DNA from 4 places in the Streptomyces sp. 4N124 genome. Region 1 is predicted to be linked to each of the others. Evidence: riboswitches for the same ligand, from Rfam matches in the RefSeq annotation. Region 1 holds a riboswitch; each other region holds the start of a gene.
The links. A riboswitch is a leader RNA that binds a small molecule or an ion and turns the genes downstream of it on or off. The one in region 1 is predicted to bind cobalamin.
Positions count from the first base shown of each region.

Region 1 (7,310 bases):
GGAGCGTGACCAGGCGGGCCTTCGCCGCGTAGTCGAGGCCGCGGGTCGGCTCGTCGAGGAGGAGGAGTGAGGGGCGGGCGGTGAGGACGACCGCCAGCGCGAGCGTCAGACGCTGGCCCTCGGACAGGTCGCGCGGGTGCGTGTCGTCCGGGATGCCGGGGAGGAGTTCGGAGACGAGGGTGCGACAGGTGCCGGGCGCTGCGCCGGCGTCGGTGTCTGCGGCTGTGCACTCGCCGGCGACCGTGTCTGCGTAGAGGAGGTCTCGGGGTTCCTGGGGGACCAGGCCGACGGCTCCGCCGGTGGTGACGGATCCCTCCGTGGGTTTTACGAGGCCGACGAGGGTGTTGAGGAGGGTGGATTTTCCGGCGCCGTTGCGGCCCATGAGGGCGATGGTTTCGCCGGGGGAGACGGTGAGGGTGATGTGGTGCAGGGCGTGGATGTGGTCGCGGGTTACGGAGAGGGCTTGTACGTCGGCTGCGTAGGGGGATTGGGGGGTGGGGGTGCGTTTGCGGCGGAACCAGCCGTGGGGGGTGCGGGCGCCCAATGGGGTGGGGGGTGTGGGTTGTTGGCGGGCGCGGGTGCGTTGTGGCTGGTCGCGCAGTTCCCCGCGCCCCTTGACAGCGATGCTGTCCCGTCCTTCAAGCCGTTGCCGTAGGTCCGCCGCCCGCCGGCGTGCGTCTCGGACCGTCAGGGGGAGTGGGGTCCAGTCCGCCAGGCGGCCCAGGGCTACGACCGGCGGATACACCGGGGATATGGCCATCACCTCGGCCGGGGTGCCGAGGAGCGGGGTGGCGCCGGGGGCGGGGAGGAGGGCGATCTGGTCGGCGTACTGGACGACTCGCTCCAGGCGGTGTTCGGCCATGAGGACGGTCGTGCCGAGGTCGTGGACCAGGCGTTGCAGGACCGCGAGGACTTCCTCGGCGGCTGCCGGGTCTAGGGCGGAGGTCGGTTCGTCCAGGACGAGGACCTTTGGGTGGGGGGTGAGGACCGAGCCGATGGCGACGCGTTGCTGCTGGCCGCCGGAGAGGGTGGAGATGGGGCGGTCGCGGAGGTCGGCGAGGCCCAGCAGGTCCAGGGTTTCCTCGACCCGGCGGCGCATCACGTCCGGGGCCAGGCCCAACGACTCCATGCCGTAGGCGAGTTCGTCCTCGACGATGTCCGTCAAGAAGTGGGAGAGGGGATCCTGGCCAACCGTGCCGACCACGTCGGCGAGTTCGCGCGGCTTGTGGGTGCGGGTGTCGCGGCCGGCCACCGTGACCCGGCCGCGCAGGGTGCCGCCGGTGAAGTGCGGGACGAGGCCGCTGACCGTGCCGAGGACGGTCGACTTGCCGACGCCGGACGGGCCGACGAGCAGGACCAGTTCGCCCTCGGGGACCTCGAAGTCGACGCCCGTGACGGTGGGTTCGGCCGCTCCGTCGTACGTCACGGAGACATCGTCGAAGCGGATCATGGATTTTCCTTTGGAGCGGGGACCAGGAAAGCGGGGAGCAGGGCGAGGAGTACGGCTGCCGCGGGCCAGAGGGGGAGGGTGGGGGCGACCAGGGGGACGAGGCCCGGGTGGAGTGCGGCCGGGTCATGGGTCCCGGCGAGGGTGAGGGCCGCGGCCACGGCCACGCCGGATGCGGTGACCAGCCAGGCCTGCGCGCCCCACGGGTCCGGGCGGTAGCGGGTGCGCGGGGAGCGGCGGCCACCGAGGTGGAGTCCGGCGAGGGCCGCGGCGACTCCGGCGAGCAGCACCGGGAGGCCGTATGTGCCGCCTTCGGCGGTGAGGAGTCCGTACGTTCCCGCGCAGACGCCGAGCAGGCCGCCGAGGGTGAGGGCGGTGGTCGTACGGCGGACGGCGGGCGGGACGTCGGCGGTACGGCCGTAGCCGCGGGCGTCCATCGCGGCGGCGAGGGCGACGGAGCGTTCCAACGCGCCCTCCAGGACGGGGAGTCCGACGGTGGCGAGGCCCCGGATGCCCCTGTCGGGGCGGCCACGCAGACGGCGGGCGGCGCGGCGGCGCTGGACGTCGGCGATGAGGTTCGGCGCGAAGGTGAGGGCTACGACCACTGCGACGCCCATCTCGTACAGCGCGCCCGGGAGGGACTTGAGGAGACGGGACGGGTTGGCGAGGGCGTTCGCCGCGCCCACGCAGATGAGGAGCGTGGCGAGGCGCAGGCCGTCGTAGAGGGCGGCGAGGAGGGACTCCGCCGTGACCTTTCCGCCCAGGCGGATGCCCTGTGCCCAGTCCGGGAGGGGGATTTCGGGGAGGGTGAGGAGGGTGTGCGTGCCGGGGATGGGGGAGCCGAGGGCGATCGCGAAGAGGAGGCGGATGGCTATGACGGCGAGGGCGAGTTTGACGAAGGCGGTGTAGGAGCGGGCGGTGGGGGTGTTGGCGCGGCAGGTGGCTACGACGTAGGCGGATGTGGCGATGAGGAGGGTGAGGAGGAGGGGGTTGGTGGTGCGGGTGGCGGCGGTGCCGAGGGAGAGGGACCAGAGCCACCAGGCGCCGGGGTGGAGTTGGGGGCGGGGTCGGTGGCGGGGGGTGGGTTCGCTTACCGGCGCTGGCCGGGTGCCGCCTGCGCCCACCCGTGCCGCCCCAGCGGCACGACTGCCCGCAGGCTCCGCAGATTGGCGACTAGCCATTCCGGCGCCGCCTTGCTTGCCACACCGCCGCTGCGCCCAGCAAGGCCACCACCCCCGCGCCCGCCAGCAGTCCCACCGACGGACCGCCGTCCTTCTTGCCCTCTGCCTTGCCCTCTGTCTCTGTCGGTTTCGAGGTGCTGTTGTTCTCCCTCGTCACCGGCTCCCCGCACCCCGTCTTCGGATAGCCCGCGATGGCGCAGAGGAGGGCGTTGGTGTTGTAGCGGAGGGGTTTGGCGACCGTGGCCAGGGCCTCGGCGGTGGTGGCGTCGGGGGAGACCACCGCGCAAGCCCTACGGGGCTGTGGTGGGGTTTCTCGTCGGGGCGCGTCCGTCGCCGTACCGAAGTCGAGGACCAGGGCGATCCGCTTCTTGCCGTCCTTCGGTGGGGTGTTGGCGCAGATCGAGGCGAAGTCGGCGGTGCCGCGGGGCTTGGTCGCGTCTGCCGAGTCCTCGCTCACGGCGAAGCGGAAGCCCTGGACGTCGCCGTCGGAGGGGACTGCGGTGGACGGGCCCTGCGTGGCGTACGTCCACGTGTTTCCGTCCCGGTCCCAGAACGACCAGTAGCGGTAGCCGACGGCTTGCGCCTGCCCGGTGCCCAGGGCCAGGACGAGCAACGTCAGCAGCAGGGCCGCGGCACGGCGGAGCCTCACCGCTGCTGCCTCTTGGTGCGGCCGCTGAGCAGGAAGCCGATGCCGATACCGGCGACGAGACCGACGCCGACGATCCACCAGACGTTGGAGGAGGAGTCGTCGTCGCTCTCCTCGGCGGGCGCGGCGGCCTGGTCGGTGGTCTGCGGGGCCGGGCCCGTCGCGTTGAGCTGCTTGACCAGGTCCGTGCCGCCGAAGTCGCGGGGGTCGGTGCCTGTGGCGTGGGCGGCGAGGATCAGCTGGGCGTAGGCGGCGGGGCCGTTCTGCTTGGCCCAGGCCGCGGAGTTCTGCTTGAGCCAGGTCAGCGGCTTCTGCGCCGCCTTCGGGCCGCCCGTCACGGCGAGGGCGACGACCGCGTCCGCGGTGTTGCCGTAGTCGGGCTGGTCCTCGGCGCCGGCGAGCGCGGACTTCAGGTAGCCGTCCTTGCGTACCGTCTCGGCCAGGTAGGACGCGCCGTTGGCGGCGGCCTGGTCCGGGGTGGGTCGGGTGGCGTCGGCGCAGGTGAGGTCCGTGTCGGCGGCGGTCTTCGCCGACTCCATGCTCATGCCCTTCATGCCGACCACGGCCGCCGCCGTCGCATCCGCGTTGGCGGTCAGCTTGCCCTTCTTGTCCGGCTGGTAGGCGAAGGCGCCGCCGTCGGCGCACGGCAGGGCCAGCTCGCGCAGGGCGTCGTAGGGCGACTTGCCGCCGGTCACCGCGGTATCGGGGTCCTGGCCGGTGGCGTTGAGGGCGCCGATGGCGACGGAGGTCGAGTTGGCGTCGCTGGGTCCGCCGGGGGTGTAGCCCCAGCCGCCGTCCTTGTTCTGCACGGACTTCAGCCACTGCGCCGCCTTCACGGCGACGTCCATGTGATCGCCGTCACCGGCCAGGGACAGGGCCTGGGCCGCGGCGGCCGTGCTGTTGGTGTCGACCATGACCTTGGCGTCACAGGCCTTGGCGGGCTCGGCGCGGAAGGCCGCGAACGCCCCGTTCTCGCACTGCTGCCCGAGCAGCCAGTCGATGGCCTGGGCCGCGGGCTTCACGTCCGACTTGATCTGCGCGATCAGGGCCAGTGACTGGCGCCAGACACCGTCGTACGTCGGGTCGGTGCTGCCGTACAGCCCGTCCGGTACCGCTGCCGACGGGGAGGGGGACGGGGCGGCGACGGCGGGCGTGGCCGCGCCGATCGCGACGAGGGCGGCCAGGACCGCGGCGCTGCGGCGGACGTTCATGATCGGCGGGTGCCTCTCCCTGCAGGGAGCCGGGCAGCACGGGACACCCCGGGCGGCTCGGCTCCGTATACCTCGACGGTGCCGTGCACCGGCCGGTTGCCGGTACACCTGAGCCGGTCACGATCCGCACGGGGCAGTCCGGCTCACCGGCTTTCGACGACCGGTTCACGGTTGCGGGTCAGCGCCGGATTTGCACCGGCTTCCCCCCGTACGGGTGTGATGACGACCTGCCCACTCTACCGGCCCGTACGCGAACGGCTGAGGGGCGGCTGTGCGCCGGGCTAGGTTCGGCGCATGCAGCCACCGGGGAGACTGCTCGGCTCCGGCCGTGACGCCGACGTGTACGAGATCGACGCGGCGTGGGTCCTGCGCCGCAGCCGGCAGGGGTGGGGGAACGCGGCGGCCGAGGGCGCCGTGATGGAGCACGTGCGCGCGTACGGCTACCCGGTCCCGCAGGTGCGCCTGTCCGACTCCTCACGTACCGACCTGGTGATGGAACGCCTGTCGGGCCCGACGATGCTGGAGGCGTGCGTCGCCGGTTCGCTGGGTCCGGAGCAGGCCGGCGCAATCCTCGCCCGCCTCCTCCGCGACCTGCACACCATCCCCGCCCGCCGCTCCGAGACGGCCCGCATCCTCCACCTCGACCTGCACCCCGAGAACGTCATCCTCACCGCCGACGGCCCCCGAGTGATCGACTGGACCAACACGGAGGAGGGCGACCCGGCGCTGGACTGGGCCATCTCGTCGACGATCCTCGCCCAGGTCGCCGTCGCCGACACCCCCCTCGCCGCCCCCGCCACCACCCTGCTCACCGCCCTCCTCACCGACCCCTCCCACCTCACGGAGGACGCCCTGACAGAGGCCCGGCGACGGCGCGCGGCCAACCCGACGATGAGCCTTCGGGAGGTCGAACTCCTCGGCGACGCAGAGGCGTTGATCCGGTCGCTCATGCTCTAGGCGTCGGCCCGGCGAAGGCGAGGAAGAGGGTCCGGGAGGCCAGCAGCCAGGTGCCTTCGGCGGACCTGCGGAAGGCGTCTTCATAGTGGCCGACCTGGACCGGGGGACCCGCCGGTGCCATGCCGCCCTTGTGGCCGTCGATGCGGTGGGTGGTGAAGTACGAGGTTGCGGTCGCCGCGTCCGGGGAGGTCACCGTCACCAGGATGTTGGTCATCATGCGGCGGGACAGTCGGTCGGCGGGGCGGGAGCAGAAGTACTCCCGCAATGCGTCCCGTCCCTCGATCAGCCGCTCGCCCTCCGGCCACTCCCACCTGCCGTCCTCGGTGAACAGGTCGGCGACGGACGACGGTTCACCGAGGTCGAGGCGGTGGACGAAGTCGATGATCAGGCGTTCACAGGCGCGCTCGGCAGCCAGAAGGTCATCCATGGTCATCAACCAAACCTACGCACGCCGGCAGCTCACACCGCCACATACGCCACCGGATCCGTCCCCGTCACCGCCTCCGCCCGTCCCAGCTTCACCAGCCTGCGCAGATGGGCCTCCGCCTCCGACACGGCGATGTTCCTGGAGCCGTACGGGATCTGGTCCCAGGGGCGGTTCCACTCCATGCGTACGGCGAGTTGCCAGGGGGTGAGGGGTTCGGCGAGGAGGGTGAGGAGGCTGGTGAGGCGGTCCTCGTGGTGGGTGAGCAACTCCCGTACGCGGGCGGGTGCGTCGGTGAAGGTGTGCTGGTGGGCGGGGAGGACCTCGGCGGGGGCCAGGCGGCCCACGCGTTCGAGGGAGTCGAGGTAGTCGCCGAGGGGGTCGGTGACGGTGGCGTCGTCGGGATCCTCGTACAGGCCGATGTGCGGGGTGATCTCGGGGAGCAGGTGGTCGCCGGAGAACAGGCGGCCGTGGCCCGGGAGTTGGGAGGGGTGTTCCTCTTCCAGGTGCAGGCATACATGGCCCGGTGTGTGGCCCGGCGTCCAGATCGCGCGCAGGCGGCGGCCGGGGAGGTCGAGGAGTTCGCCGGGGACGATCTCGCGGTCGGGCAGGGCGGGGGAGAGGCCGGGGACGCCGGAGCGGAGGCGTGGGGTGCGCAGGGGCGCGATGTGTTCCTCGGGGGCGCCGACCGCGGTGAGTTTGCCGGTCATGTACGAGGCCCAGCGCCCGGGACCGGTCGAGCGGGCCCGTCGTACGAGTGCCGTGTCCGCCTCGTGCATCGCGATCCACGCACCGGACGCCTCACGGACCTTGGCGGACAGGCCGTGGTGGTCGGGGTGGTGATGCGTGATGACCACGCCGTGAATGCCGGCCGGTGAAGTCCCGCATGCCGCGAGCCCGTCGGCGAGCGTGTCCCACGACGTCGGGTCGTCCCAGCCGGTGTCGATCAGAACCGGTCCGCGGTCGGTGTCGACGACGTACACGAGCGTGTGCCCGAGGGGGTTGTCGGGGATGGGGACCTGGATCGACCGCACGCCACCGCCGTGATCGGACACCTGCGCCATGAGCTCCCCCATCGCCGTCTCCCGGCCACTATAACTAGAACGAGTTCCGAAGGTAGCCCGAGTCATCCGTCCCGGTGGTGTGAGATCCGTGGACTCCTCGGAATGGAACTGGTATCAGTTCTCGTATCTGATGAAGCGTCAGAACCGGCAGAGTCAGCTCGCGGGAGGCAGTCGGCCATGACCGAGCTCGTGGAACACGGACAGCTGTTCATCGGCGGGGAGTTGACCGACCCCCTGGGCAAGGATGTCATCGAGGTGATCTCGCCGCATACGGAAGAGGTCATCGGACGCGTGCCGCACGCGTCGCCGGCCGACGTGGACCGGGCCGTCGCCGCCGCGCGCACCGCGTTCGACGAGGGACCCTGGCCGCGGATGTCGCT
Region 1 is NZ_JBQQBS010000058.1:56,940-64,249, forward strand. It holds gene ACTWQO_RS39090 (ABC transporter ATP-binding protein) at 1-1,450, opposite strand, end outside; gene ACTWQO_RS39095 (energy-coupling factor transporter transmembrane component T) at 1,447-2,571, opposite strand; gene ACTWQO_RS39100 (SCO2322 family protein) at 2,621-3,277, opposite strand; gene ACTWQO_RS39105 (prenyltransferase/squalene oxidase repeat-containing protein) at 3,274-4,485, opposite strand; cobalamin riboswitch at 4,605-4,731, opposite strand; gene ACTWQO_RS39110 (phosphotransferase) at 4,780-5,442, shown strand; gene ACTWQO_RS39115 (nuclear transport factor 2 family protein) at 5,432-5,875, opposite strand; gene ACTWQO_RS39120 (MBL fold metallo-hydrolase) at 5,902-6,930, opposite strand; gene ACTWQO_RS39125 (aldehyde dehydrogenase) at 7,108-7,310, shown strand, end outside.

Region 2 (7,310 bases), on a different contig from region 1:
GGCTCGCTCGGGGTCGGCGACGTACACGGGGACGTCGTCCGGGCCCTGCTCCTTGAAGGAGAAGGGAACCGTGATGAGCCGCCCGTCGAATTCCGGGATCGCGACCTGCATCGCGGCGTCCATGGGGGAGAGGGCGGCGTCGGACTCGTCCCAGGCCGCCTTCGACGACGTAAGACAAAGTCCTTGCAGCACCGGCACATCGAGGTCGGCGAGCGCCCCGATGTCCCAGGCCTCCTCGTCGCCGCCGGCCGAGGCCTGCGAGGCGTGCGTGCCGCCGGCGGCGAGGACGGTGGCGATCAGGGCGTCGGCCTTCGCGAGGATCTCGTACAGCCCGGCGTCGGCCCCGCGCAGCGAACCGCAGTACACGGGAAGGGCGTTGACGCCCCGCGCCTCGATGGCGTCACACAAGGTGTCGACGAAGGAGGTGTTGCCGCTGAGCTCATGCGCCCGGTAGAAGAGCACGCCGACGGTGGGCCGGCCTGCGACCAGAGGACGCTCGCCGTGGACGCCGTACTCCGGCATCTTCTGCGGCTCGACGAACCCCTCACCCGTCAGCAGCACGGTGTCGGACAGGAACCGCGCCAGCTCGGTGAGGTTGGCGGGCCCGCCCTCGACGAGGTACCGCAGCGCCTCCGCCACCACACCCGCGGGCACGGAGGACTCGGCCATCAACTCCGCGTCGGGCACGGCCTCTCCACCGAGCAGCACGGTGGGAACACCGGACGCCTTGAGCGCGGCGAGCCCGTCCTCCCAGGCCCGTTTGCCGCCCAGCAGCCGTACGACGGCGATGTCCGCGCCCTCGACAAGGCTCGGGAGTTCCTGGTCGACGTCCACGCGGGTCGGGTTGCCGATCCGGTAGTCGGCACCGGAAGCGGCCCGGGCCGCCAACAGATCCGTGTCGGCGGTCGACAACAACAACACTGTGCTCATGCGGGCGCTCCCGGTGGAATGAAAGGCAGTCCTTGCGGCGCGCCCGACTCGATGAGCCGCCAGAGCGCGTCCGTGTCCGCGTGCTGTTCGATCAGATCGCCGAGCCGGTCGAGCTGCTCCTCGCGCAGCGCGGCGAACGAAGTGTCGGGGGCCGGTACGAAACGGCGGCCCGCGGCGGCGGCCACCTCACGCAGGAAGGCCCGCCGGAAACCGTCCGACTCCAACGAGCCGTGCCAGTGCGTACCCCAGGTCTGGCCGACCCGGCAGCCGTCCAAGAAGGGTTCCCCGCCGCCGACTTCGGCGACCCCGTGGTGGATCTCGTACCCCTCGACGCGCTCGCCGAGAGCCTCACCGGCGGGCCGGGTGAGGGTCTTCTCCCGCGCGAACCGCACGCGGACGGGCAGCACCCCGAGGCCCTCGACCTGCCCGCGCCGGCTCTCGACCTCGTCCTCGATGTGCTCGCCGAGGACCTGGAATCCACCGCAGATACCGAGGATGGGCCGCTGCTCGGCGGACCTCCGCACGAGGGCGTCCGCGAGGCCCCGCTCCCGCAGCCACTCCAGCGCGCGGACGGTCCCCCGGGTACCCGGGATCACCACCAGGTCCGCGTCCGCCAGCTCCTCCGGCCGGTCCACGAACCGCACCACGACGCCGGGTTCGGCGGCGAGGGCGTCGACGTCGGTGAAGTTGGACATGAGCGGGACGGCGCAGACGGCGACCCGCAGCACGTCAGCGCCGACGGGGGAGGAGACCGTGGACTCCCTCACCGCCCCCCGCAGAGAGACCCGCAGCCCGTCCTCCTCATCGATCCCGAGGCCGTGCCGGAAGGGCAGGACGCCGTACGTCCGCCGCCCCGTGAGGTCGTGCAGCATGTCGAGGCCGGGCTCCAACAGGCTGACGTCGCCCCGGAACTTGTTGACGAGGAACCCGGCGACGAGTGCCTGGTCCTCGGGCGAAAGCAGCGCCACGGTCCCGAAGAAGGAGGCGAAGACACCACCGCGGTCGATGTCACCCACCACAAGCACAGGCAGCCCGGCATTACGGGCGATGCCCATGTTGACGATGTCGGTCCGCCGCAGATTGATCTCGGCCGGAGAGCCGGCCCCCTCACAGATCACCGCGTCATACGTGCCCCGCAACTCGGCAAGACAGTCGAGCACGGTACCGAGCAGCCGCTCCTGCCGCCCCCCGTGATACCCCCGCGCACTCAGCTCCCCCACGGGCTTCCCCATGAGCACGACCTGACTGCTCTGTTCGCCACCGGGCTTGAGCAGCACGGGATTCATCAACGCGGTCGGCTCGACGCGACAGGCCTGCGCCTGCATGGCCTGCGCCCGCCCGATCTCCGCGCCCTCCCGGGTCACGAACGAATTGAGGGACATGTTCTGCGCCTTGAACGGCGCGACCTTGACCCCCTGCCGCACCAACCACCGGCAGATCCCGGCGGTGACGACGCTCTTGCCGGCGTCGGAGGTGGTGCCGGCGACGAGGAGTCCACCGCCTGTCATGAGGTACGCCCCTTCACGATGCGGCGCGCGGCGACACAGACGCCGAGCGCGAGCCAGCCGACGCGCCTGGACAGCCGTACGGCCGCTTCGATGTCCTGCGTACCGACGGTGCGCCCGGCCCCGTTCAGCACGGGCCGGTGCTCGACCCGTCCGCCGTACGACAGGGTCCCGCCCAGCCGCACGCCGAGCGCCCCCGCGAACGAGGCCTCCACGGGCCCGGCGTTGGGGCTGGGGTGCTGGGCGGCATCGGCACGCCAGGCTCGTACGGCTGCACGGGGGTCACCGCCGGCGACGGTGGCGAGTACGGCGGTCAGCCGCGATCCCGGCCACCCCGCCACGTCGTCGAGCCGGGCCGAAGCCCAGCCGTACCGCCGGTACTTGGGCGACTTGTGCCCCACCATGGCGTCGAGCGTGTTCACGGCCCGGAACCCCACGAGCCCGGGAACGCCACCCACAGCGCCCCACACCAGCGCCCCCACGACGGCATCGGAGGTGTTCTCGGCGACGGACTCCACCACGGCCCGGGCGATCCCGTCCGCATCCAGCGCCTGCGGATCCCGCCCGCACAGATGCGGCAGCCGCGCCCGAGCCCCCTCGACGTCCCCAGCCTCCAGCGCACGCCCGATGCCCCGCGCCTCCCGGGCGAGCGAAGTCCCCCCGACGACCGCCCAGGTGGCGGCGCCGGTCAGGGCGGCGGATGCGGTGGGAGACGTACGCACGACACGAGCGGCGAGCGCCCCGACGGCCACGGCGCCACCGGCGCACACGGCGGTGTGCAGCGCGCCCCACCCGCGATGGTCGCGCCACAACACCTTTTCCACGGCCCCGGCGACCCGCCCGAACGCGGCGACCGGATGCCCCCGGCGCGGATCGCCGAGCAGCAGGTCGCCGAGGAGTCCGGCGGCGGCGCCGTACGCGAAGTCGCGATCGGCGGGCATGGAGCTCAGCCGACCGCGGGGTCAGACAGAGACCTGGTACTGAACCTCGAACGGCAGCCGAGCATCGCGATATGTCCTCACTCAGGGTGTCCACGCCCTGGTTCGACGAGACCGGCGGCGAGAGTTCCTGGCTCCCGGGGCTTTCTACCCCGGTGACAGTGGCGGGACCGCGCCGGACTCACACCGGCTTCCTCTTCTGCCGCCGTACATGGCCCCGGCAGTCCACCACGGGGTTGGAAGGGCCGTCAACTTGCCGTTGACCTGCGCGGGGAGAGTGTGCAGAAGCCCACATCGCTACCACGCCGACCGGTGCGCTGTGGGTGACTCGTGGTGCATTCCCCTCGGGCGGGCGGCATTCGATGATCCGGCTTGTGATCACGGAGGGTGAGATTCTGGAATATCACGTACGCGCCATAGGGGGCGCAACGGACGCGGGAGGGGACGCGCGGTGACGTACGTGGGCGAAATGCTGCTGGATGACGGGCAGATCGTGCTGCTGGAGGTGGCGGGCGACGGCCCGGCCGGAGTGCAGCGGGTGTCCCGTGGCGGAGTGGTCGCCGGCGCGGCCGAAACTCTCCAGCAGGCGCTGGGCCGGGTACGTCCTGCCCTCGGCGCCGTACTGGACGGTGCGCAGGGGCTGCCGAGACCGCCCGGCTCGGTGACCGTGGAGTTCGGGATCACGCTCAGCGCCGAGGCGGGGGTCGTGGTGGCACGGGGCTCCACCGAGGCGCACTTCACGGTCACCATGGAATGGCCGAATCCGGACCGAACCGACATCCCGGGGCAGCGTGATGATGACGCTGCCGTCTGACGACGAACTCACGCGGGGGATCGCACGGTTCTGGAACGGCGACGGAGAGGTCACGGGCAGCGGTTTCCTGATCGCCGAGCGGACGCTGTGCACCTGCGCCCATGTGGTGGCGAACGCGCTGGGCACGTCCGACACCGATCCGGCCCCGCCCGCCGCACCGGTGACCCTCGACTTCCCCTTGCTGACCCCGCCCTCGGCCCGGCTGACGGCGACGGTGACGCACTGGCGGCCGGTCGCCGGGGACGGCGGGGGTGACATCGCGCTACTGGCCTTGGAGGCCATCGTCCCCGGAACCACTCCGGTGCGTTTCGCGGGCGGTACGGCGGTCTGGGACCACCGGTTCCGAGTGCTGGGCTTCCCCTTGCGCTCCGACGACCATGGCCTATGGGCGCACGGCCGGCTCCGGGCTCCCGTCGGCAGGGGCTGGACCTCCATGGAGCCCACCGAGTCCCGTCGCGGGCTGCCCGTCGGACAGGGCTTCAGCGGGGCGCCGGTCTGGGACATCGAGCAGGGCGGTGTGGTCGGCATGACGGTGGCCGCGGACGTCGGCTCCGGGGCGACGACCGCGTACCTCATCCCCACCGCGCTGCTGCTCGGGCTGGAACCTGCGCACCTGGCCTGTCCCTTCCGGGGCCTCGAATCCTTCCGGGAGGAGGACGCGGGGGTGTTCTTCGCCCGGCGGGCGGAGAGCGAACGGATCGCCGAGGCCCTCCGCGCGCACCCCTTCGTTCCCGTGGCCGGGGCATCGGGGGTGGGGAAGTCGTCGTTGGTCCGGGCGGGGGTGCTCCCCCTGCTCAGGTCCGCCGGCCACACGGTGACGGACTTCGCGGGCCAGCCGGACACGGATCCCGTGCGGACTCTGGCAGAGGCGGTCGGTGGGCAGTTCCCACCGGCACGCGACCTGGCACAACGGCTGGGCCGCGATCCGGAAACGGCCACCCTGCTCGGTGCGCGGATCCTCGAACTGGCCGGGACGGCAGGCCATGTCATCCTCCTCGACCAGTTCGAGGAGACGGTGGGGGCGCGTCCCTCCGACGCCCGCGCCCTGCTCGATGTGCTGCTGCCGATGGCCCGCGCCGCACACCCGGCGGGGCGCCGCCTCCGCGTCCTGGCCACCCTGCGCTCCGCTTCTCTCGAGGAACTCGTCACCGGTGGACACGCCGAGGCGCTCAGCGGCACGGTCCAGATGGTTGCGCCGATGACCCCGGCCCAGTTGGACGAGGTGGTCCGCCGCCCCATCGACGCCATCCCGGGCGTGGAGTTCGAACCGGGCCTGCCGGAACTGCTCGTCTCCGACGCGGGCGGCGAGCCCGGCGCCCTTCCTCTGGTGGAGTTCGCCCTCGCCGAACTCTGGGACCGTCGGCAGCACGGCCGCCTCACGCACGCCGCGTACCGGGAGATCGGCGGCGTCGAAGGGGCGTTGTCCCGGTATGCGGACCAACAACTGGCCCAGGTCTGCAAGACTCCGGACGGCCCGGACGAGACGACGGCCCGCCGCCTCTTCGAACGCCTGGCCCGTCCGGTCGGAGGCAAGGAGTACGCCCGTGTGGCCCGGGCCTTCGGCCAACTCCCACCCGAACTCCGTGCCGCCGCCCAAGCGCTGGCCGGGACCCGTCTCCTGGTCATCTCATGTGACAGCTCGGGGAAGGAGACGGTGGCGCTGGCCCATGAGGCGCTCGTACGGAAGTGGCCGACGTTGCGCGGCTGGCTCGACGAGTCACGCGCCTTCCTCGCCTGGCACGAGAAGCTGCGGGGCCGCTTGCGGGAGTGGGAGGACAGCGGACGCCACAACGACTTGCTGCTGCGTGGACAGGAGCTGACCGCCGCGAAGACCCGCGCGGCGCAGCGGCCGGCGGAACTCTCCACGGAGGAGAGCGAGTTCATCCGCCTGAGCCGGCAGCATCACAGACGTTCGGTGCGACGGGGACGTACCGCGATCACTCTGGTGTCCTGCCTTGTGGCCCTCGTGGCTGGGCTGAGCCTCGTGTCCTTTGTGCTCATCCAGGGTGGGAAGGAGAACGATCAGCGGGAGGCCGCGCGCAGGCTGGCAGGCTATGCCGAGAGCCGCGCTGCAAAGGACCCGGTGGCGGCGGCCTTGCTGGCGCTCAGCGCGCGCCGGACCAGCGATGTGCCAGAGGCGCGGCAGGCGGTGACACGAACCGCGTTGCCGTTGTCGCGGGCGACCAGGGTGCAGCGGATGTTCCCCGAGGGGGAAGTGCTTCATGCCGCTGCGTCCGTGGATGGGCGACTGATCGCCGTGCTGCACCGTCGGGAGGACGATCGCAGCGTCGGCATCTTCGTACTGAGGCTTGGCCTGGATGGCGGCCTGTCGGAGGAGCGGCGGCCACGAAGTGTGCCGGCTCAGGCGGACGCAGTGGCCGTCAGCGACGACGGATCGAAGATCGCCGCCGGTGGGTTGGACGGATGGGTGAGGGTATGGAGGACCGGTCAGCGGAATCCGGTGAGTAAGTGGCGATGGGGCGCTGATCCCGGCGACGGGTGGGGGCCCTCTCGCCTGGACTTCTCTGCTCGGGGAGACCTGCTGCTGCACGTTGTCTCCGATGGCGGTTCGGACGCGTGCAGCGACGAAGACGTCAAGCACTCGTTTTACATCCGGGATGTCCCGGGCCGCAGTCAACGCACCGTTCCGGATGGGTTCTTCGACGGTGACGACTGCGTGTCCGATGTCGCACTGCCCGCGGAGGGCGGACCGGACCAGGTCAGTGCTGTCACCTGGAAGGAAGTGGGCACGGAGGAGGAACCCGCACAGGAGTACCGCCTCAAGAGTGCCGCGCTGTCGAACAGTGTGGATCAGATGACGCAGGGATCCGATGTGCTGGACGGGGTTGTGCTGGGCATCGGCGGTAGAGCGACTGCTCGACTTCCATCGGGCGGCAGGGCGTGGGTCCTCAGTGCGGCAGGCTCGGTGGGACACGAGAGCAAGGCAGACCTGGGCCGTGAAGGCATGGACGAAATGGATACAAGCGGGCGTTTCGTCGTCATGCGTGACGCTGAGATCAGCGCCGCCGACGGGGACCACGATGCGATGCCGCTGGTACTGGAGGACAGCCGTACGGGAAAGCGGTACAGCACGACTGTTCCCATCGGTATGGATGCGGGCCT
Region 2 is NZ_JBQQBS010000032.1:76,093-83,402, forward strand. It holds gene cobN (cobaltochelatase subunit CobN) at 1-930, opposite strand, end outside; gene ACTWQO_RS28700 (cobyric acid synthase) at 927-2,438, opposite strand; gene ACTWQO_RS28705 (cobalamin biosynthesis protein) at 2,435-3,376, opposite strand; cobalamin riboswitch at 3,479-3,618, opposite strand; gene ACTWQO_RS28710 (CU044_2847 family protein) at 3,825-4,187, shown strand; gene ACTWQO_RS28715 (nSTAND1 domain-containing NTPase) at 4,171-7,310, shown strand, end outside.
Region 2: another riboswitch for cobalamin. It lies ahead of ACTWQO_RS28705 (cobalamin biosynthesis protein); the one in region 1 lies ahead of ACTWQO_RS39105 (prenyltransferase/squalene oxidase repeat-containing protein).

Region 3 (7,310 bases), on a different contig from region 1:
GCGCCCACGGACGGATCCCCGGCGTCCGAGGTCGCGCTCCCCGTCGACGTGGGGGGTGCGGTGGTGGGCCCATGCGGGTCCACCGAGCCGGTCGGGGACGGGGTCGCGCTCGGCGACGGGTCCGGCGGCGAGCTCGTGCTCGCCGGGGACGACGGACTGGCGGCGGGCCGCGGGTGGGGAGCGCTGGGCTCGTCCCTGACCTGGCCGTTGGGCAGCAGGAACAGCCCGACGCCGAGTCCGGCGACCGCCAGTACGGAGCCGACGGCCGCCTGTGCCGCGCGGGCCCGGCGGCGTGCTCGTACGCCCGCCCGCAGACGGTCCTGATGCTTCGGCTCGTAGGGGGTGTGCTCCTGGGTGTCGCGCATCAGCTGCGCCAACTGCCGCTCGAAGTGATCCATGACTTCTCCCTCACCCCACCGGCTCGATGACATCGGCCAGAATCCGGCGCAGCCGCGCCACCCCACGCGAGGCGTGCGACCGGGCCGTGCCGACCGGGCAGCCCAGCACCTGGGCGACGTGCGCCTCGGGCAGGTCCTGGTAGTAGCGCAGCACCACCGCGGCCCGCTGCCGGGCCGGCAGTTGGGCCAGCGCGGCCTCCAGCCGGGAACGCTCCGCCACGGTCGCGGACACATCGCCCGTCACCGCCACCTCGGGCAACTGCTCCACGGGGCGCTCGCCCCACCAGCGCCGCCGGGCCGAGCGAGCCGCCGCTCGCGACAGCACCTTGCGCACGTAGGCCTCCGGGGCCTCGTCGGCGATCTTCGGCCAGACGAACCACAGCTTGACCAGGGACTCCTGCAACAGGTCCTCGGCCCGGTGCCGATCGCCTCCGGTGAGCAGACGCGCCAGATGGAACAGCCCCGACCAGCGGGCGGCCACGAACTCGTCGAACTCACCGGCCCGATCTTGTTCCATCCGCGCTGTCCCCAGTTCTCGCCGGCTCGCCTACACAAGGGAGAAGGCACTGACAGTCCCTCCACGCTGCATTCACAGCCGGTGATCTGGATCACAACGAAGCATGCACATAACCAAGTGAATGTGAAAAACTGACGCATAAGGCACCCGAGGAGACCCGGTGAGCAACCCTGGCGACAGGCTCGACTACGAAACGCTACGGCGGGACCGCACAGGTCAGGCCGAGGCGTTCGACGCCATCGGCAACCGCTACGACGAGGCCTTCCCGCACAAGGAAGGGCAGGTCGCGGCGGCCGCATGGCTCATCGGCTCCCTGCCGGCCGGGGCCCGGGTGCTGGACCTGGGATGCGGCACCGGGCTCCCGACCGCGCGCCAGCTGGCCAAGGCGGGCTTCGAAGTGGTCGGGGTGGACCTGTCGGACGGGATGCTCACGCTGGCCCGCGGCCATGTGCCCACCGGCCAGTTCCATCAGGCGGACATCGCGGACCTGCGGCCCGGCGGCCCCCTGGACCTCGGCCGCTTCGACGGCGTGGCCGCGTTCTTCTCCCTGCTCATGCTCCCGCGCGCGGAGATCCCCCTCGCCCTGCGCACCGTCCGTCATCTGCTGCGTCCGGGCGGCCTGCTCGCCCTGTCGATGGTGGAGGCCGACGTGGACGACTTCTCGATCCCCTTCATCGGAAGGAGCATCCGCGTCTCCGGCTACCTGAGGGACGAGCTGCGCGAGGTCGTCGAGACGGCGGGCTTCGAGATCGGCGACGAGTCCTCGTACACCTACGCTCCGGCGGTCGCCGACATCCAGCCCGAGGTACAGATCTTCCTGCACTGCCGGCGCACGCCCGACGGCTCCTGATCCGCTCGCTGGGGCGCGGGCCGCACGCCCGGAAGGACACGCATGACGAAGCAGCTCGGAACCGGTGACGACACCGGGGACCCTGCGCCCGGTGCGCAGGACCTCGCCGCTGTCATGCGTCGGCCGCAGCCGTCCGGCTCCGAGAACCGCGGCGTGACCGTGCGCCCGCCGGCCGCGGACGCTCCCGCCGGACGCGCACCGGGCGACGGACCGGACGTCACCCCGCCGCAGACCGACAGGCTCCGCTATCTCGACGCCGCGACCCGGCAGATCGCCCGCGGCATGAACCTCGACGAGACGCTGTACGAGCTGTGCCGCGCGGCCGTCCCGGCGTTCGCCGACACGGCGTTCGTCCACCTGTACGCTCCCCTGCCGGTCGGCGACGAGATCGGCGCGGCCCCCAAGATCCTGCGGCTGCACACCGTGGACCATGCTTCCCTTCGGGTCCCCGCCGGCCAGGGCGCCGAGTCACCCGCGCCGAGCGCGCACCCCCTCCAGGCGGCCGAGGTCGTACACCCGGCCGCCACCGGACTGCTCGCCAAGCTGCTGCAGGACGGACGGCCGGTGTTCGGCAACGACCCGGGCGTCGCCTCGGCGGCGGCCGAGTTGCTCGGGAGGGTGCACATACCCTGGTCGACACCCCCCGGGCGACGGCTGATCATCGCCCCGCTGCACGGCCGCAACCACGCCCTGGGCAGCGTCGTCCTGATCCGCGGACGCGACCGGCCCGACTTCACCGGCGACGACCTGCTGGTGGCCTCCCAGCTCGCCACCCACACCGCCCTCGGGCTGGACAAGGCGATGCTGTACGAGCGTGAGGCATCCGTCGCGGACACGTTGCAGCGCACGATGCTCCCGCCGTCGCTGCCGGAGCCGCCCGGGGTCCGGCTGGCCAGCCGCTATCTGCCGGCCTCGCGGACCGCGCAGGTCGGCGGGGACTGGTACGACGCGATCCCACTGCCCGGCAACCGCGTGGCCCTGGTGATCGGCGATGTGATGGGCCACTCCATGACCTCGGCCGCGATCATGGGCCAGCTGCGGACCAGCGTGCAGACCCTGGCCGGGCTCGATCTGCCGCCGGACGAGGTGCTGCACCACCTCGACGAGCAGGCGGGGCGCTTGGGCAGCGAGCACACGGCGACTTGTCTGTACGCGTTGTACGACCCCGTACTGCACCGGCTGATCGTGTCCAGCGCCGGCCACCTGCCGCCGGTGCTGCTGCGTCCCGACGGCACCGTGGAGGTGCTGAACGTCCCGCCCGGAGCGCCGATCGGTGTCGGCAGCGGCGGATTCGAGTCCGTCGAGACACACGCGCCGACCGGGGCGACGCTGCTGCTGTACACCGACGGCCTGGTCGAGTCCCGCGACTCGGACGTCATGACCGGCGTGGAGCGGCTGTGCGGCCGGCTGCGCGCGACCGGCCCGAAATCCGCGCCGCCGACCCTGGAAGACCTGTGCGACCAGGCGCTCGGCACCCTGGGCGCCGGTGGCCGGGACGACGACATCGCGCTGCTCGCGGCCCGGTTCGAGGGCATCCTGCCGGAGACCGTCGCCTACTGGTACATGGCTCCGCGCCCGCAGACCGCGCGCCAGGCCCGCCGGCTGACCCGCAGGACCCTGCACGGCTGGGACCTCGACGACCTGCTGGAGTCCACCGAGCTGATGGTCAGCGAGGTGGTGGCCAACGCCGTGCGCTTCGCCTCCCGCCCGATCACCCTGCGGCTGCTCTGCACGGACGTGCTGCGCTGCGAGGTCGGCGACGACTCACCCGCGGTGCCGAGGATGCGGCACGCCCGGCTCAGCGACGAGGGCGGGCGCGGGCTGTTCCTGGTCGACCAGCTGGCAGAGCGCTGGGGAGCAACTCGGGTGAGTACGGGCAAGGTTGTGTGGTTCGAGCAGCAACTGCCTCCCGCGGGTTAAGCTGGCCGACGCAGCTGGTTCGCCCCGTCAGCCAGGCGGGATGCGTCGCAAGAGGGAACCCGGTGAAATTCCGGGACTGCCCCGCAGCGGTGAACGGGAACGACCGCCGTCATACGCACTGGGTCCATGAAACGGCCCTGGGAAGCGACGGCCAGTAGATGTCTCCTCGTACGACGACGAGACGTGCCCGTGAGTCCGAAGACCTGCCAACTGCCCGTGCGCGAACCACTCGTGCGCGGACATCCCGGTGACCTCGAGGGCGGGTCGGCGTACCACCGAGCGAACGGCCAGTGGCCGTTGCCGTCCGGTTGGTCACCCTTCGCGTTCTCGTCCCGTCTCCGGGATCTCAGGGATTCATCTCGCGAAGGAGATCTCCGTGACAGGCAAGCCCGCAGCCGCGGCAGCACGGGCCACCGTGTACGGCTACCCCCGCCAGGGACAGCACCGGCAACTGAAGAAGGCGATCGAGGGCTACTGGAAGGGCCGCGTCACCGCCGACGCCCTCCGCGCCACCGCCGCCGAACTGCGCAGCGGCAACTGGCGGCAACTGGCCGGGGCCGGCATCCACGAGGTGCCGACCGGTGACTTCTCGTACTACGACCACGTCCTCGACACCACCGTCATGGTCGGCGCGATCCCCGAGCGGCACCGGCCCGCAGTCGAAGCGGACGCCCTGGACGGCTACTTCGCCATGGCGCGCGGCACCCAGGACGTGGCGCCGCTGGAGATGACGAAGTGGTTCGACACCAACTACCACTACCTGGTGCCGGAGTTGGGCCCGGACACGGTGTTCACCGCGAACTCCGCCAAGCAGGTCACCGAGCTGAAGGAAGCCCTCGCCCTCGGACTGACGGCGGCCCGACCGGTCCTGGTCGGCCCCGTCACCTACCTCCTGCTCGCCAAGCCCGCACCCGGCGTGGCCGCCGACTTCGACCCGATCACCCTCCTCGACCGGCTGCTGCCGGTGTACGCCGAGGTCCTCGCCGACCTGCGCGCCGCCGGCGCCGAGTGGGTGCCGCTGGACGAGCCCGCCCTCATCCAGGACCGCACCCCGGCCGAACTGGGCGCCGCCGAGCGGGCGTACCGGGATCTCGGCGCCCTCACCGGCCGGCCGAGGCTGCTGGTCGCCTCGTACTTCGACCGGCTCGGCGATGCGCTGCCGGTGCTGGCCAAGGCCCCGGTCGACGGGCTCGCGCTGGACTTCACCGAGGCCGCCGCCGCCAACCTGGACGACCTCGCCGCGGTCGGCGGGCTGCCCGGCAAGCGGCTGGTCGCCGGCGTGGTCAACGGCCGCAACATCTGGGTCAACGACCTGTCGGCGTCGCTCGCCACGCTCGGCACCCTGCTGGGCCTGGCCGATCGGGTCGACGTCGCGGCCTCCTGCTCCCTGCTGCACGTCCCCCTCGACACGGCGGCCGAGCGGGACATCGAGCCGCAGATCCTGCGCTGGCTCGCCTTCGCCCGGCAGAAGACCGCCGAGATCGTCACCCTCGCCGAGGGCCTCGCCCACGGCACCGACGCGATCACCGCCGAACTCGCCGCCAACCGCGCCGACCTGGCCTCCCGCGCCCACTCCCCCATCACCCGCGACCCGGCCGTACGGGACCGCGCCACGGCCGTCACCGCGGCCGACGCCCGCCGCTCCCAGCCGTACGCCGAGCGGGCCGCCGCCCAGCGGGCCCACCTCGGCCTGCCGCCACTGCCGACCACCACCATCGGCTCGTTCCCGCAGACCGGCGAACTGCGCACGGCACGCGCGCACTTGAAAGCGGGCCGGATCGACACGGCCGGCTACGAGGAGCGGATCAGGGCGGAGATCCAGGAGGTGATCTCCTTCCAGGAGAAGACCGGGCTTGACGTCCTGGTGCACGGCGAGCCCGAACGCAACGACATGGTCCAGTACTTCGCCGAGCAGCTCACCGGCTACCTCGCCACCCAGCACGGCTGGGTCCAGTCCTACGGCACCCGCTACGTCCGCCCGCCGATCCTGGCCGGCGACATCTCCCGTCCCGAGCCGATGACGGTGCGCTGGACGACGTATGCCCAGTCCCTCACCTCGCGCCCCGTCAAGGGCATGCTCACCGGCCCGGTCACCATGCTCGCCTGGTCCTTCGTCCGCGACGACCAGCCGCTCGGCGAGACGGCCCGACAGGTCGCGCTGGCGCTTCGCGACGAGGTGAACGACCTTGAGGCGGCGGGCACTTCGGTGATCCAGGTCGACGAACCGGCCCTGCGCGAGACCCTGCCGCTGCGCGCCGCCGACCACCGCGCCTACCTGGCCTGGGCCACGGAGGCGTTCCGCCTCACCACCAGCGGCGTGCGCCCGGACACGCAGATCCACACCCACATGTGCTATGCCGAGTTCGGCGACATCGTCCAGGCCATCGACGACCTCGACGCGGACGTCATCAGCCTGGAGGCGGCCCGCTCCCATATGCAGGTCGCCCGCGAACTCGCCGGCCACGGCTATCCGCGCGAGGCCGGACCCGGCGTGTACGACATCCACTCCCCGCGCGTGCCGAGCGCCGAGGAGGCGGCCGAACTCCTGCGCACCGGCCTGAAGGCGATCCCCGCCGACCGGCTGTGGGTCAACCCCGACTGCGGCCTGAAGACCCGCGCCTGGCCGGAGACCCGTGCCTCGCTGGAGAACCTGGTCGCCGCGGCCCACACGGTCCGCGCCGAACTGCCCACGCCCTGACGACCTGCCTCCCACCGGCCGGGGCCGCACCGCGCGCCCCGGCCGGGTTCAGCGCACGACCCCGCAGCAGAGGTGAATGCGCATATCGGGACGAATGGATTTCGCTACAAGTTCCGAAATTATTCGTGACGGGTGCGCCACTTGGCCGAAATGCGCGCTCCATACCTTCCTGGAATCGCACCTCTGCCCTCAGTGCCTTCAGGAGACAGGAGCCCCCGCGTGCCCCATTCCCTGCGCCGCGGCGCCCTTCGGCTGACCGCCGGTATAGCGCTCATCTGCACCTTCGCCCTTGCGGGCTGCGGGCGCGGCGGTGACACCGCCGCGACGGGCACCGCCGAGCCCGTCGACGACTCTCCGGCCACCGGCAGCGTCGATGTCTGGGCCGCCCAGGGCGACGCCGATGTGCTCGAGAAGGTCATCGAGCCCTTCAAGGCCGACAACCCCGACGTCAAGGTCAATTTCACGCTGATCCCGAACGGCGAGTACTACACCAAGCTCCAGTCGGCGGTCGCGGCGGGCAAGGGACCCGATGTCGCCCAGTTCTTCCCCGAGTCGCAGGCGCAGTTCCTCGACCCGTCGATCCTGCGGCCCGTGCCGGACGGACTCGTCGACAAGGGCAGCTTCTTCAAGAGTCTCTGGGACGCCGGTGTCGCGAAGAACGTGGCCTATACGGTCCCCTGGTACGCCTACACCTACGCGCTCGTCTACCGCTCCGACCTCGCCGACAAGGCGGGCGTGAAGGCGCCGACGACATGGACGGACACGGTTCCCTTCCTGAAGGCGATGCAGGACGCCGGCGCGGTACGTGGCCTCGGGGCCGACATCGGCTGGGACAACTTCAACGGCCAGGACGTCGCGATGTACGCCTGGCAGGCCGGCGGCTCGCTGTTCTCCTCCGACGGCAAGTGGACCCTGGACACACCGGAG
Region 3 is NZ_JBQQBS010000011.1:34,158-41,467, reverse strand. It holds gene ACTWQO_RS13850 (hypothetical protein) at 1-398, opposite strand, end outside; gene ACTWQO_RS13845 (SigE family RNA polymerase sigma factor) at 409-915, opposite strand; gene ACTWQO_RS13840 (class I SAM-dependent DNA methyltransferase) at 1,076-1,765, shown strand; gene ACTWQO_RS13835 (SpoIIE family protein phosphatase) at 1,808-3,685, shown strand; cobalamin riboswitch at 3,684-3,910, shown strand; gene metE (5-methyltetrahydropteroyltriglutamate--homocysteine S-methyltransferase) at 4,062-6,383, shown strand; gene ACTWQO_RS13825 (extracellular solute-binding protein) at 6,603-7,310, shown strand, end outside.
Region 3: another riboswitch for cobalamin. It lies ahead of metE (5-methyltetrahydropteroyltriglutamate--homocysteine S-methyltransferase); the one in region 1 lies ahead of ACTWQO_RS39105 (prenyltransferase/squalene oxidase repeat-containing protein).

Region 4 (7,310 bases), on a different contig from region 1:
CGCGGAACACCCAGTTGGTGCCGGTCGCCAGGCCGTGCAGCAGACCCCGGCTGCGGAACCAGTAGACGTACGCGAAGGCCCCGTAGAAGAACAGGCCCTCGATGCACGCGGCGAAGCAGATCAGGTTGAGCAGGAAGCGGCGCCGGTCGGCCTGTGTCTCCAGGCGGTCCAGCTTCTCGACCTCGTTGATCCACTTGAAGCAGAACCCGGCCTTCTCGCGGATGGACGGGATGTTCTCCACGGCGTCGAACGCGGCGGCCCTGTCCTCCGGATCGGGGAGGTAGGTGTCCAGCAGCGTCAGGTAGAACTGGACGTGGACGGCCTCCTCGAAGAGCTGACGGCTCAAGTACAGCCGCGCCTCGGGGGAGTTGATGTGCTTGTACAGCGTCAGCACCAGGTTGTTGGCGACGATCGAGTCACCCGTCGCGAAGAACGCCACCAGGCGGCCGATCAGATGCTGCTCGGCGGGCGTGAGCTTGGCGAGGTCGGTGACGTCCGAGTGGAGGTCGACCTCCTCGACGGTCCAGGTGTTCTTGATGGCGTCCCGGTAGCGCTCGTAGAAGTCGGGGTAGCGCATGGGGCGCAGGGTCAGCTCGAAGCCCGGGTCGAGGAGATGCTGGTTACGGGTGGTCATTACTGGCAGGCCTCGCAGGACTCGGGGTTTTCCAGGGAGCAGGCGACGGCTTCTTCTGCGGCCGCCTGAACGGGGACAGTGGCTTGTGCGGCACGGGCGATCCGGGTCGCCGGGCGCGAGCGCAGGTAGTACGTCGTCTTCAGCCCGGACTTCCAGGCGTACGCGTACATCGAGGAGAGCTTGCCGATGGTCGGCGTCTCCAAGAAGAGGTTCAGGGACTGGGACTGGTCCAGGAACGGGGTCCGGGCGGCGGCCATGTCGATCAGTCCGCGCTGCGGGATCTCCCACGCCGTGCGGTAGAGCCGTCGTACGTCCCCGGGGATCCAGGCGAAGTCCTGCACCGAGCCGTTCGCCTCACGCAGCGCCTCGCGGGTGCGGGCGTCCCAGACGCCGAGCGCCTTCAGCTCCTGCACCAGATAGGAGTTGACCTGGAGGAACTCGCCCGACAGCGTCTCCCGCTTGAACAGGTTGGAGACCTGCGGCTCGATGCACTCGTACACGCCGGCGATGGACGCGATGGTCGCGGTGGGCGCGATGGCCAGGAGCAGCGAGTTGCGCAGGCCGACTTCGGCGATGCGTTCCCGCAGGGCCGCCCAGCGCTCGGGCCAGGTCAGCTCGACGTCGTAGTGGTCGGGGTGCAGGACACCCTTGGCGGTACGGGTCTTCTGCCAGGCGGGGAGGGGCCCGTTGCGCTCGGCGAGGTCGGCGGAGGCCTCGTACGAAGCCAGCATGATGCGCTCGGCGATACGGGTGGACAGGGCCTTGGCCTCGGGTGAGTCGAAGGGCAGGCGCAGCTTGAAGAAGACGTCCTGGAGGCCCATCGCGCCGAGCCCGACGGGGCGCCACTTGGCGTTGGAGCGGCCCGCCTGCTCGGTCGGGTAGAAGTTGATGTCGACGACGCGGTCGAGGAAGGTGACGGCGGTGCGGACCGCCTCGTCCAGCCGCTCCCAGTCGATGTCCCCGTTGTTCACGAACGCGCCGAGGTTGACCGACCCCAGGTTGCACACCGCCGTCTCGCCGTCGTCCGTGACCTCCAGGATCTCCGTGCAGAGGTTGGAGGAGTGGACGACATGGCCGGGCTCGGCGGTCTGGTTGGCGGTGCGGTTGGCGGCGTCCTTGAAGGTCATCCAGCCGTTGCCGGTCTGCGCGAGGGTACGCATCATGCGGCCGTACAGGTCACGGGCCGGGATGGTCTTGCGCGCGAGCCCTGCGGCCTCCGCCTTCCGATACGCGGCGTCGAACTCCTCGCCCCACAGGTCGGCCAGTTCGGGCACGTCGGCGGGGGAGAAGAGGGACCACACCCCGTCCGCGTTCACCCGGCGCATGAACTCGTCCGGGACCCAGTGCGCGAGGTTCAGATTGTGCGTACGGCGGGCGTCCTCACCGGTGTTGTCGCGCAGCTCCAGGAACTCCTCGATGTCGGAGTGCCAGGTCTCCAGGTACACCGCCGCCGCGCCCTTGCGCCGGCCGCCCTGGTTCACGGCGGCGACCGAGGCGTCCAGGGTCTTCAGGAACGGGACGATGCCGTTGGAGTGCCCGTTCGTGCCGCGGATCAGTGAACCGCGGGAGCGGATGCGGGAGTAGGCGATGCCGATGCCGCCCGCGTGCTTCGAGAGACGGGCCACCTGGTGGTAGCGGTCGTAGATGGAGTCCAGCTCGTCCTTGGGGGAGTCGAGGAGGTAGCAGGACGACATCTGGGGGTGCCGGGTGCCGGAGTTGAAGAGGGTGGGGGAGGAGGGGAGGTAGTCCAGGCGGCTCATCAGCGCGTAGAGCGCGGCGACCTCGTCGACGGAGCGGACCGTGTCGTCCTCGGCGAGACCGGCGGCTACGCGCAGCAGGAAGTGCTGGGGCGTCTCGATCACCTTGCGGGTGATCGGGTGCCGGAGGAGGTAGCGGGAGTGGAGCGTGCGGAGGCCGAAGTAGCCGAAGCGGTCGTCGGCCTCACGGTCGATCAGGTGGTCCAGGCGGGCCGTGTACAGCCGTACGAACTCGGCGGTGCGGTCGGCGATGAGGCCCTCGCGGTGACCGACGGCGACCGACTCGGAGAACGACGTGACGCCCTGCGAGGCTGCCTCGGCGGCGATGCTGATCGTCAGGAGACGGGCGGCCAGCCGGGAGTACGCGGGGTCCTCCGAGATGAGGCCGGCCGCGGCATCGGTGGCCAGCTCGCGCAACTCCGACTCGTCCGCCCGGGCCGACTTGCCGCGCAGCGCGGCGGCGGCGACCCGGCCGGGGTCGGCGTCGGGGAGGTCGGCGGTCAGCTCGGTCAGGGTCCGCAGCAGTGCGGTTCCCGGTCCGTCGGTGTCCTGGATCGCTGAGGCCGGTTCGGCTGGCGCGATGGTCACGTGGGGCTCTCCCTCGCTCGGCACGGGGCCTTGCGGAGGGCAGGGGGCAGCACACGAGCGCACATGGCGTCGCGCCCACCGGCCCATTCCACGAGGCCCGGACGTCGGGCGCACCGGCCGAGTGGCCGGGCGCGCTGTCGGCAGGTCCTCGGACTGACTCCCATACGTGTATGAACACGCATGAGTACACCGTTGCGGGACAGTTCCGGATTCGCACCGGATTCCCCTGCGGCGACAGCGAGCATGAGCATACATCTTGTGCCGGGCGGGAGTAGCACCCCCATATGTTGTGTCGCCATCGGCTTCAGAGCGTCAACTCATAAGTGAGGAGAGTGAACTCGGGCTGCTCCGGGATCGGGTTCCAGTCGCGTTCCGGGGCGCGGGTGAAGCCGAGGCGCTCGTAGATGCGGTGGGCGGCGAGCATGGTGCGCTGGGTCGACAGGACGACGGCGGTGCGCTCCGCGGTCCTCGCCCGGTCGACGCAGGCTCGCACGAGGGCTTCTCCGGCGCCTCTGCCGCGGGCCGCCCGGGCTACGGCGAGCATGCGGATCTCCGCCTCTCCGGGGCGGGCGAGTTCGGCCATGGGGCCGGGGGAGGGGACGAAGGTGACTCCGCCCAGGAGTTGGTCGCCCTGTGTGGCCACGAGGACGTCGGCCGCGGCGGCGCGCTTCGCGATGTCTTTCAGTTCGCTCAGGTACGAGTCGCTCTCGCCGAAGGCCAGGAGGCCGTCCTGGAGGTAGGCCTGGGCTGTGATGTCGCCGAGGGTTTCGTATTCGGTGGGTTCTACGGGCCGGATCACTATGTCCATGCAGGTGAGTGTGCATGAAGAGCGGGCCGCCGTAGTGCTTGATTTCGGCGGCCCGCTGCGGGTTCGTCGTGGCTGGTCGCGCAGTTCCCCGCGCCCCTAATGGGGCGCTGCAGCCGCCGTCGCCGGGGGCAGTTCCGTCTTGACTCCCGGGTCGCCTGCCTCGCCCGTGTAGTCCGCCGGGCTTGTCTCGTCCACGCCCTCGGGGGCCTTCATCGCCTTCAGTGCGAAGGTGAGGACGACCGTCACGACCAGGTTGAGGACGAACGCCGTCAGGCCGATGTAGCCGATCTCGCCGATGCCGGGGATCTCCTTGTTGGAGCCGCCGAAGTGGTCCTGGGTCGGGGAGGCGACGCCGTACGCGGCGACTGTGCCGTAGATCATGCCGACCGCCCAGCCGGCGAGCAGGGCCCAGCGGTGGAACCAGCGGGTGAAGAGGCCGCCGACCAGGGCCGGGAAGGTCTGGAGGATCCAGATGCCGCCGAGGAGCTGGAAGTTGATCGCGACCGTCTTGTCCATGGTCAGGACGAAGACCAGCGCGCCCACCTTCACGAGCAGGGACACCAGCTTGGAGACCTTGGTCTCCTGCGCCGGCGTGGCGTCCGGCTTGATGAAGTCCTTGTAGATGTTGCGGGTGAAGAGGTTGGCCGCCGCGATGGACATGATCGCCGCCGGCACCAGCGCGCCGATGCCGATCGCCGCGAAGGCCACACCCGCGAACCAGTCGGGGAACATGGTCTCGAACAGCTGCGGGATCGCCAACTGGCCGTTCTCCACCTTGATTCCTGCCGCGATCGCCATGAAGCCCAGCAGGCCGAGCAGGCCGAGCATCAGCGAGTACAGCGGCAGGATCGTGGAGTTGCGGCGGATGACGTCACGGCTGCGGCTGGAGAGCACGGCCGTCACCGAGTGCGGGTACATGAACAGTGCGAGGGCCGAGCCGAGGGCCAGGGTCGCGTACGTCCACTGGTTCGCGTCACCCGGGACCGTCGCACCGCGTGGCGCGCCCGTCGCCGGGTTGGTCTGGCTGAACGCGGCGCTCGCCTTGGCGAAGATGTCGTCGAAGCCGCCCAGCTTGATCGGGATGTAGATGACCGCGACCGCGATGACGATGTAGATCAGCGCGTCCTTCACGAACGCGATCAGCGCCGGGGCCCGCAGACCCGAGGAGTACGTGTACGCGGCCAGCACGCCGAAGGCGATCAGCAGCGGCAGGTCCTTGATGAACCAGTTGGTGTCCTCGCCGCCGCCGACGCCCATCACGTCCAGCACAGCCTGGATGCCGACCAGTTGGAGCGCTATGTACGGCATCGTGGCGAGGATGCCGGTGACGGCGACCGCCAGCGACAGCGCCTTGGAGTCGAAGCGGCCCCGGACGAAGTCCGACGTGGTGACGTAGCCGTGCTTGTGCGAGACCGACCACAGCCGCGGCAGGAAGACGAACATCATCGGGTAGATGAGGATCGTGTAGGGCACCGCGAAGAAGCCGGCCGCGCCCGCCGCGTAGATCGCCGCCGGTACGGCGACGAAGGTGTACGCCGTGTACAGGTCGCCGCCTAGCAGGAACCAGGTGATCCAGGTGCCGAACGAGCGCCCGCCCAGGCCCCATTCGTCCAGGGTCTGCTCGTTCTCGGCCCTGCGCCAGCGCGAGGCCATGAAGCCCATGACCGTGACGGCCACGAAGAAGAGGATGAAGACGGCGAGTGCGACGCCGTTCACGCCGTCCTTCACTTTCCGGCACCCCCCTTGCGTGCCTGCTGGTCACGCTGCCACAGCTTGTACGCGACCATCGTCAGCACGGTGGAGATGACCACCCAGGCCATCTGGTACCAGTAGAAGAACGGGATGCCGATGAAGGCCGGGTCCTCCTTCGCGTACGAACCCACCCACAACATCGCCACGAAGGGCGCGAATAGGCAGAGCGCGATGACGACCCTGGCGGGTGTCACCGTCCCTCTGTTCACTTCCGATGTTTGTGACATCCCGCGGCTCCGTCCCCTCACTGATCACCTGTGTAACGCGCAGGCAATCTAGGTCACGGTGTCGCGAAAGCGGAAGTCCCCGTCCGCATTCCGGGCGCGATCCTCACCAGACGTCCCCACCAGGCATTCTCAGCAGCAGCGGAAACCCTGCCGCGGATCCTCCTCCTGCCGGTCCGTACGCATCCGCTCGAAGTCACGCCGGGACGGCACCTCGGCCTGAGGGTGGTCCTTTCGTATGTGCGCGACATACCGGTCGTACGCCGACTCGTCGGTCAACTCCCGCACGTACCAGCGCACACCCCTAAGAGCCCGTGCCACTGCCGACCGCATCGCGCTCCTCCTCCTTCTCCTCCCGGGTCGGGATCAGCCCGGCCGGGGCGACGAGCTTGGACTCGACGTACGGTGCCTCGCTCAGCGTGGACAGGGCCGGGCGGCGGACATGACGGACGCAGACGCGGGTCGCGTCGACGATCACGACGACGATCAGGATCGCCAGGATCGCGGTGAGGACGCCGTCCACCGTGGAGTTGGTGACCACGGTGCGCATGTCGTCCATGGACTTGGCGGGCGCCAGCACCTCGCCCCGGTCGATGGCGTCCTGGAACACCTGGCGCTGCTTGAAGAAGCCGACCTTCGGATCGGACGAGAACACCTTCTGCCAGCTGGCGGTCAGCGTGACCGTCGCGTCCCAGGCGAGCGGAACCCCGGTGATCCAGGCCCACTTGAGACGCCCGGACTTCACCAGCAGGGTCGTGCAGACGGCCAGGGCGACGGCGGCCAGCAGCTGGTTGGAGATGCCGAAGATCGGGAAGAGCTGGTTGATTCCGCCGAGGGGTTCATGGACGCCGACCCACAGGAAGTAGCCCCACAGCCCGCACACGATGCCGCTGGTGATGACCAGGCCGGGCTTCCAGCTGATGTTCTTGAACGGCCGGTAGATGTTGCCGAGGGTGTCCTGGAGCATGAAGCGGCCCACGCGCGTGCCGGCGTCCAGCGCGGTCAGGATGAACAGCGCCTCGAACATGATCGCGAAGTGATACCAGAAGGCCTTGAGGCCCCCGCCGGTCACCTCGGAGAAGATCTGCGAGACCCCGACGGCGAGCGTGGGTGCGCCGCCGGTGCGGGACAGCAGCGTCGACTCCTCCACGTCCTGGGCCGCCTTGGCGAGTTCGGCGGGGGTGATCTGGTAGCCCCAACTGCCCACCACCTGCGAGGCGTTCTCCACGGTCGTGCCGATGACGCCGGACGGCGCGTTCATCGCGAAGTACAGGCCCGGGTCGATGATGCTCGCCGCCACCAGCGCCATGATCGCGACCGACGACTCCATCAGCATGGAGCCGTAGCCGATCATCCGGACCTGCGTCTCCTTCTGGATCATCTTCGGCGTCGTACCGGACGAGATGAGCGAGTGGAAGCCGGAGAGGGCACCGCAGGCGATCGTGATGAAGACGAACGGGAACAGCGAACCCGCGAACACCGGCCCGTCACCGCGCGAGGCGAAGTCGGTGACCGCCGGCATCTTCAGCGTCGGCAACGCGATCACG
Region 4 is NZ_JBQQBS010000005.1:178,089-185,398, reverse strand. It holds gene ACTWQO_RS07260 (ribonucleotide-diphosphate reductase subunit beta) at 1-634, opposite strand, end outside; gene ACTWQO_RS07255 (ribonucleoside-diphosphate reductase subunit alpha) at 634-2,979, opposite strand; cobalamin riboswitch at 3,102-3,230, opposite strand; gene ACTWQO_RS07250 (GNAT family N-acetyltransferase) at 3,284-3,787, opposite strand; gene mctP (monocarboxylate uptake permease MctP) at 3,884-5,515, opposite strand; gene ACTWQO_RS07240 (DUF3311 domain-containing protein) at 5,512-5,766, opposite strand; gene ACTWQO_RS07235 (YbdD/YjiX family protein) at 5,896-6,096, opposite strand; gene ACTWQO_RS07230 (carbon starvation CstA family protein) at 6,068-7,310, opposite strand, start outside.
Region 4: another riboswitch for cobalamin. It lies ahead of ACTWQO_RS07255 (ribonucleoside-diphosphate reductase subunit alpha); the one in region 1 lies ahead of ACTWQO_RS39105 (prenyltransferase/squalene oxidase repeat-containing protein).